2 regions of the Azoarcus olearius genome follow, and region 2 is predicted to be linked to the other one. Evidence: predicted binding sites of a transcription regulator. Region 2 holds the regulator's gene; the other holds the start of a gene.
The links. The regulator LexA, encoded in region 2, represses DNA repair genes until DNA is damaged. The targets are predictions, from matches to a motif close to ACTGTATNTANATACAGT.
Positions count from the first base shown of each region.

Region 1 (3,402 bases), 2.1 Mb from region 2:
CCTTGTCATGCGGGTCGAGTTCGATCTGCGGCGTGCCGCCGGCGGTGAGCTGGCGCGCGCGATAGGTGGCCGCCAGCGTGAGCTGGAAGCGGTTCGGGATTCTTTTCAGGCAGTCTTCAACGGTGATGCGGGCCATGGTTAGTCCTGTTCGAGAAACGCAAAATACTGCAGATGGCGCAGATGCTGGTTGGCGTAGCGTAGCCGCGCGGCGCGCACGACCGCAACCAGATCGTCCAGCGCTTCATGCAACTCGTTGTTAATAATAACATAATCGAATTCGCCGACATGCCGCATCTCGCCCCGCGCGCCCAGCAGGCGGCGGCTGATGACGTCATCGCTGTCGGTACCGCGGCCGCGCAGGCGGTTTTCCAGCTCTTCCAGTGAGGGCGGCAGCACGAACACGCCCACCGCGTCGGGGAAGACCTTGCGCACTTGCTGCGCGCCCTGCCAGTCGATTTCGAGCAGGGTGTCGCGCCCCGCGGCGAGCTGCTCTTTCAGCCAGACCCGCGAGGTTCCGTAATAGTTTCCATGCACCTCGGCCCATTCCAGGAACTCGCCGCGGTCGCGCAGCGCGCGGAAGGTGGGCACATCGACGAAGTGATACTCGCGCCCGTCCTGCTCGCCGGGCCGCGGCGCGCGGGTGGTATAGGAGATCGACAGCTGCACCTGGGGGTCGCGATCGAGCAGGCCGCGCACCAGCGTGGTCTTGCCGGCGCCCGACGGCGCGGTGACGATGAAGAGGGTTCCGGGCATCGGGCGATCCTTGATGTCGTCTGGTTCCGCCTGCCGCCCACCACGGACGCCGCGACCCGCGGTGCAGGCGATGCGTGCAGCGCGGGAGCCGGGAGCAAGCTGGAGAAGCTGCGATTGTAGCGCCCGGCGCGCCTTTCACGGCAGCGCCGCTGACACTTTCGCACCAGGCGGCGGAGATCGTCCGTGCCAGCTAGCGGATGAAGCGCTTGAGCACCTCGCGGAAACGCGGATCGTCCGCACGCTCCAGCCACTCGAACGCGACCATCTCGCGGCTGACGATCTCGGCGCCGTGCTGGCGCATGCGCTCCAGCGCCAGCGCCTTGTCGCGCGGCGTGCGCGAACCCACCGCCTCTTCGACGATGAACACCTCGCGCCCGGCCGCCAGCAGGTCGAACACCGTCTGCTGCACGCACACGTGGGCTTCGGTGCCGATCACGATCCACTGCGGCCGCGCGGTTTCCGGCTGCTGCCGCCAGCTGTCGTCCGCCAGCGCGGAGAAGTGGATCTTTTCGAGCACCGGGGCATCGCCCAGGCGCGCGCGCAGCGCCGGCACCGTGGGGCCCAGGCCTTGCGGATACTGTTCGGTGGCCAGCACCGGCACACCCAGGCTGCGCGCCAGTTCCACCATCCACACAGCGTGGCCGAGCACCGCGTCGCCGCCGTCGATGACGGGCAGCAGGCGGCTTTGCAGATCGACCGCGAGCACGATCGAGGCAGACGCTTTCATGCGCATCGGAAGCTCCTTGAGGACGGAAGGGGCGGGGCACGGCAACACCGCGGCGCCATCGCAACGCCCGGGGTTTGCCGGGATCGACCCGCAGCGCTGCGAAAAGTTACGCCGGATTGCGACAAAACGCAGCCATGCGGCGCAAATTCGTTCTACATCATCGGGATGGCGGAAGCATCGCGCTGGGCGGAAACGCGTAGCGCCGTGGACCTCGGCAGCTTGAAACGGAGATTGTTGACTGTATAAACTTACAGTCAATCACATCCCTTTTTTCCGACCCGCCGCGCCCATGGCCGTCCCTGCTTCCGCCGTCGCCGACCTCCTGCAACGCCCCGATGTGTGGCGTGGGGGACAGCTGTCCCGGGCCGCCGCGCCGGTGCGGGCCAGCGGCCATGCGGCGCTCGACGCGGTGCTGCCGGGCGGCGGCTGGCCCTGTGGCGAACTCACCGAACTGCTGAGCCGCGAAGCGGGCATCGGCGAGCTGTCCCTGCTGCTGCCCGCGTTGGCGGCGCTCGATCCGGAAGCGGGCTGGGTGGTCCTGGTCGCGCCGCCATGGCGCCCGCATGCACCCGCCTGGCTGGCGGCCGGGGTGCCGCTCGACCGCCTGCTGGTGGTCGAAGCCGGCGCGACGGATGCCGCTTGGGCCTGCGAGCAACTGCTTGCCAGCGGCGCCCTCGCGGCGCTGCTCGCCTGGCTGCCCGACAGCGATGCCCGCGGCCTGCGCCGCCTGCAACTTGCCGCCCACGGCCGCCGCAGTCTCGCCTTCGTGTTCCGCCCCCACACCGTCGCCGCCAGCGCTTCACCCGCGCCCTTGCGTCTGGCACTTGCCGCCGCCGAAGGCGGACTGGCGGTGGAGGTGCTCAAACGCCGCGGGCCGCCCCTGGCGGCGCCCCTGCGGCTGGCGGTGCCGCGCCCGCTCCACTGGGACAGGCTGGCGCCAGCCGCGCCGGTGGCCGGGGCAGCCCCCGCGGCGGAACCCACCCCGTCTCCCGCGCCGCCGCACCTTGCCCCCGCGGCCGCCGGCCGCCGGCCGCCCCACGCTGCGGTGGCGGCGTGAGCCGAAGCACGACGCCATGCTGTGGCTTGCGCTGCGTTTTCCCCGTCTGGCGGTGGAGGTGTTCGACGCCCCCTCCCCGGCCGCGGCGGTTGCCCACCAGCGCATCGTGGTGGGGGATGGCGCCGCCGAGGCCGCCGGCATCCAGCCCGGCCTGCGGGTATCGAGCGCACTCGGCCTCGCCCCCGGGCTGACCCTGCACGCGCGCGATCCCGCCCGCGAAGCCGCGGCACTGGAAGCACTGGCGTGCTGGGCGGGGCGCTTCAGCCCGCAGTTGAGCGTGGCCGGCGAGGATGAGCTGGTACTCGAAATCCAGGGTTGCCTGCGCCTTTTCGGCGGGCTCGCAGCGCTGCTCGGACAAGTGCGGGAGGAAGGCGAGGCACAGGGCTTCACGCTGCAATGTGGCCTGGCGCCCAGCGTGCTGGGCGCGCAGTGGCTGGCGCGCGCGGGCATCGCCCCCGCAGCAGCGATGCCGCACGCCGGCCCGCCTGCCGCCGCGGACGCCGCACAGGCTGCCACCGTCGACGGACTGCACGCCCTGCTCGCCCCGCTGCCGGTGGAGGTGCTGCGCCTGCCGCCCGCCGACCAGCGGCGCCTGGACACGCTGGGCTTGCGCCACCTCGGCCACTTGCTGGCGCTGCCGCCGGCCACGCTGGCGCGCCGTTTCGGCCCGCAGCTGACACTGCAGCTCGAACGCGCACTCGGCACCGTTCCCGATCCGCGCCCGCCTTTTGCCTTTCCGCAGCGTTTCGCCACTCGGCTCGAACTGCCGGCACGGGTGGATCACGCCGCCATGCTGCTGTTCGCCGCCCGCCGCCTGGCGATGGCACTGGCGGGCTGGCTGGCGGCCCGCGCCGCCGGGGTGCAG
Region 1 covers NZ_CP016210.1:4,408,995-4,412,396, forward strand. Annotated here, with positions in the region: gene rpoZ (DNA-directed RNA polymerase subunit omega) at 1-136, opposite strand, end outside; gene gmk (guanylate kinase) at 139-753, opposite strand; gene dqs_RS20170 (hydrolase) at 944-1,480, opposite strand; gene imuA (translesion DNA synthesis-associated protein ImuA) at 1,770-2,537, shown strand; gene dqs_RS20180 (Y-family DNA polymerase) at 2,554-3,402, shown strand, end outside.
Region 1: the regulator LexA is predicted to act here: its motif matches at 1,718-1,735, upstream of imuA (translesion DNA synthesis-associated protein ImuA).

Region 2 (3,402 bases):
AGCAGGCGCACTGCCTCTTCGCGGGCAGCGTCGCCGCGCAAACCGCGATGGACGGTGAGCGCTTCGGTGATCTGTGCGCCAACCCGCATGACGGGGTTGAGGCTGGTCGAGGGCTCCTGGAAGATCATCCCGATCCGCCCGCCCCTCACCCTGCGCATCTGCGCTTCCGGCATGGCGAGCAGATCGTCGCCGCCCAGCTCGACCGTCCCGCCCGCGATGCTGCCGCCGTCGGGAAGAAGCCGGGCCAGCGCAAGCGCGGTCATCGACTTGCCGCAGCCGGATTCACCCAGCAAGGCCAGTGTTTCACCCGGGGCGATCGAAAAGCTGATATCCGCGACGGGTATCAGTGTTCCGCGCGCGGTTTCAAGCGCAACCCGTAGTTCGCGAACCTCAAGCACGGATCCTGACGCGGCAGCGATTTGAGCGGCGGGCAGCGATGTTCCCATGCGGACTGAAAGTGGCGTTCTGGAAGAAGAAGGGCCGCTTGCGCGGCCCCGAATGCTTAGTGGTGATGCCCGCCCGGACCATGAACGTGACCATGGCCGATTTCTTCGGCCGTCGCCGCGCGAACGTCGGCCACCGTCAGGTCGAACACCAGCGCGACGCCCGCAAGCGGATGATTGCCGTCCACCACCACCTTGCCTTCGGCGATATCGGTAATGCGGTAGATGATCTCTTCCTCGCCGTCGTCGGTCACGCGCTCGAAGGACATCCCGACCTCGATGTTCTCCGGGAACAGCGCAGCGTCTTCCACCATCACGAGTTCTTCGTCGTAGTCGCCGAAGGCGTCTTCCGGTTGCAGCTTGATCGTCAGCTTTTCACCGGTCTTCTTGCCATGCAGGGCTTCTTCGATGACGGGGAAGATGCCGTCGTAGCCGCCGTGGAGGTAGGTCAGCGGGTGGTGACCGTCGTCGACCATGTTGCCGTCGGCGTCGTGGACGGTGTAGTTAAGCGTAACCACGCTGTTCTTGATGATTTCCGTTTGCATTGTCGGTTTCCAATTCCTTGACAAGTTTATAAACCGCAGCAGCGTGGCCACGGGGTGCGACGTCCCGGAGCACGTGGCGGACGACGCCTTGCTTGTCGATCACGAAGGTCGTCCGCGCCACGCCCATCTTCTTCACACCGTCGACTTCCTTCTCCTGCCACACCTGGTACAGCCTGCTGACCTCGGTGTCCGAATCGGACAAGAGCCGGATCGACAACCCGTGCTGATCCCGAAACTCGGCATGCTTCAGGCAGTCGTCCGGGCTGACACCGACAATGATGCAGTCGTGGCGGGCAAAATCCGCTTCATGATCGCTGAAATCGGCGGCCTGAAGGGTGCAGCCCGGCGTGTTGTCGCGCGGATAAAAATAAAGGACCACATGGTGGCGGCCACGTTCCCCGGCCAGGCTGAAGTCTTCCATGTCGGCATCGGGCAAGGAGAACACTGGCGCGAGGTCGCCGCACGCCAACTGCGGTTCTCCCTGAACTGCGGGCGATTCTAGCCGAGAGCCCGACTGAACTCTAGCCGCGAGGTCATTCGGAAAACTGCTGGCGGGCGGGTGCATGAGGACCTCCTTGGGCGGTCTCGACGAGGAACTGGCGCGAACTTCTGAACGAATAGCTCAGAAAATGCCGCGTCTCAAGCCGCACTGCGTCATTCCGTTGTGAGGTGTGCCACGACCGTGGTTGCGGCCAACGGAATACTGTTTGAAAATACAGCAAACAGGAGAAAGCGATGAACGCCCGCAACGAACAACTCACGTCCCGCCAGCAGGAGATACTCGACTTCATCCGCCAGACCGTGGAAAGCGAGGGCCGGCCGCCGACCCGGGCGGAGGTCTGCTCCGCGTTCGGCTTCAAGTCGCCGAATGCGGCTGAAACCCACCTGCGCGCACTTGCTGCCAAAGGGGCGATTCTGCTTGAGGAGGGGCGCGCCCGCGGCATCCGCTTGGCCGAGGCGCTCGGGTTGCCGCTGGTGGGCCGGGTAGCCGCTGGCAATCCCATCCTGGCCGCCGAGCACGTCGAGGCCCGTATCCAGTTCGATCCTGCACTCTTTTCCCCTCGCGCTGATTATCTGCTGAGGGTGCGCGGCATGAGCATGCGCGACGCGGGCATCCTTGACGGCGATCTCATTGCTGTCCATCGCTCGCACGAAGCGCGCAACGGACAGGTGGTGGTGGCCCGGATCGATGACGACGTGACGGTGAAGACGCTGCGCCGGAACGGTCCCATCGTAGAGTTGCTGCCCGCAAATCCGGACTTCGACCCGATCGTCGTCGATACCCGCAGTGCGGCGCTTGAACTCGAGGGCATCATGGTGGGACTCATCCGTACCGACCATTGAGCGTGCGCAGTTCTTGCACCCGGGCGGATACCCCGGGTCATTCGTGGCCCGACAGCCGGTGGTCACGCGGCGGGCTTATCCTCTCTCTGTCATCAACCCTCGCGGTCTCTCAATGAATCTCGATTTGGAATCCGGTGACGCGACACGCGCGGGCGACCGGGCACGTCGTCGCGCGGCTTGGGCCTTGCTGGTGCTTATCGTCGCGGCGCCTGCTGCATGGGTCCTGTTCTCGTCGCTTGAAGCCTCCTGGGCGCGGATCTCCCCTCTCGAAGGCGCGCGTTTCATGCTCGCTGCCACCGCGCTGGGCGCCGCCCTCGCGGTAGCGCCGGTGCTCGCCGTCGGCGGCTTTTTCGTAGCCTTGTGGTTTGGCGTCGAAAGCGTCTTTCTGCCACGCACCCGCCGCACACCCTTGCTCGATCGGGTCATTGTCGGCGTCGGCCTGCTCGTGTGGTTTGCCCCCGCGCTCGGGCTTCTGGGGAGCGCGGTGCGGGCGCTGGCCGAAGGTCGCGTCCATTTCGTCCGCCCCCCGCGCGACTACTTTCTGGCCACCGATCCCATTGCCTTCTGGCAAGGGGTGGGCTTCTGGCTGATCATGGCAGGCATCCTCGGTTTTCTTGCCTGGCGGTACTGGCGCGGCAAGCTGCCCCTGCGTAGCCGGGCATAGTCGTGATCGCTCCATCCGGGAGCCTGGCTGCAACGAGTACCGATTCGACGCTTCACATTGCCCGTCGCCTGCTTGGCCACGCGTGGCCGGTGTTGATTGCCCAGTTGCTGTCGATGGGGATGATGGTGGCCGACACCATCATCGCGGGTCGTTACGCCACTTCCGACCTGGCCGCGGTTGCGGTGGGTAACGGCATCTACGTATCGCTCGTGATGCTGCTGGTAGGCGTTCTCCAGGCCGTGGCGCCTACGGTCGCCCATCACGTCGGCGCCGGCGCCACTGACGAACTCGTGCCATCGCTTCATCAGGGGTTCTGGCTGGCGATACTGCTCGCCGTGCCGGGCACCGCGCTCCTGCTCTCACCCGGGGCGCTGCTCGATCTGGCCGCCGTTCCGTCCCCGCTGGC
Region 2 covers NZ_CP016210.1:2,335,722-2,339,123, forward strand. Annotated here, with positions in the region: gene dqs_RS10745 (ABC transporter ATP-binding protein) at 1-446, opposite strand, end outside; gene dqs_RS10750 (FKBP-type peptidyl-prolyl cis-trans isomerase) at 503-988, opposite strand; gene dqs_RS10755 (peroxiredoxin) at 948-1,409, opposite strand; gene lexA (transcriptional repressor LexA) at 1,724-2,332, shown strand; gene dqs_RS10765 (hypothetical protein) at 2,445-2,996, shown strand; gene dqs_RS10770 (MATE family efflux transporter) at 2,999-3,402, shown strand, end outside.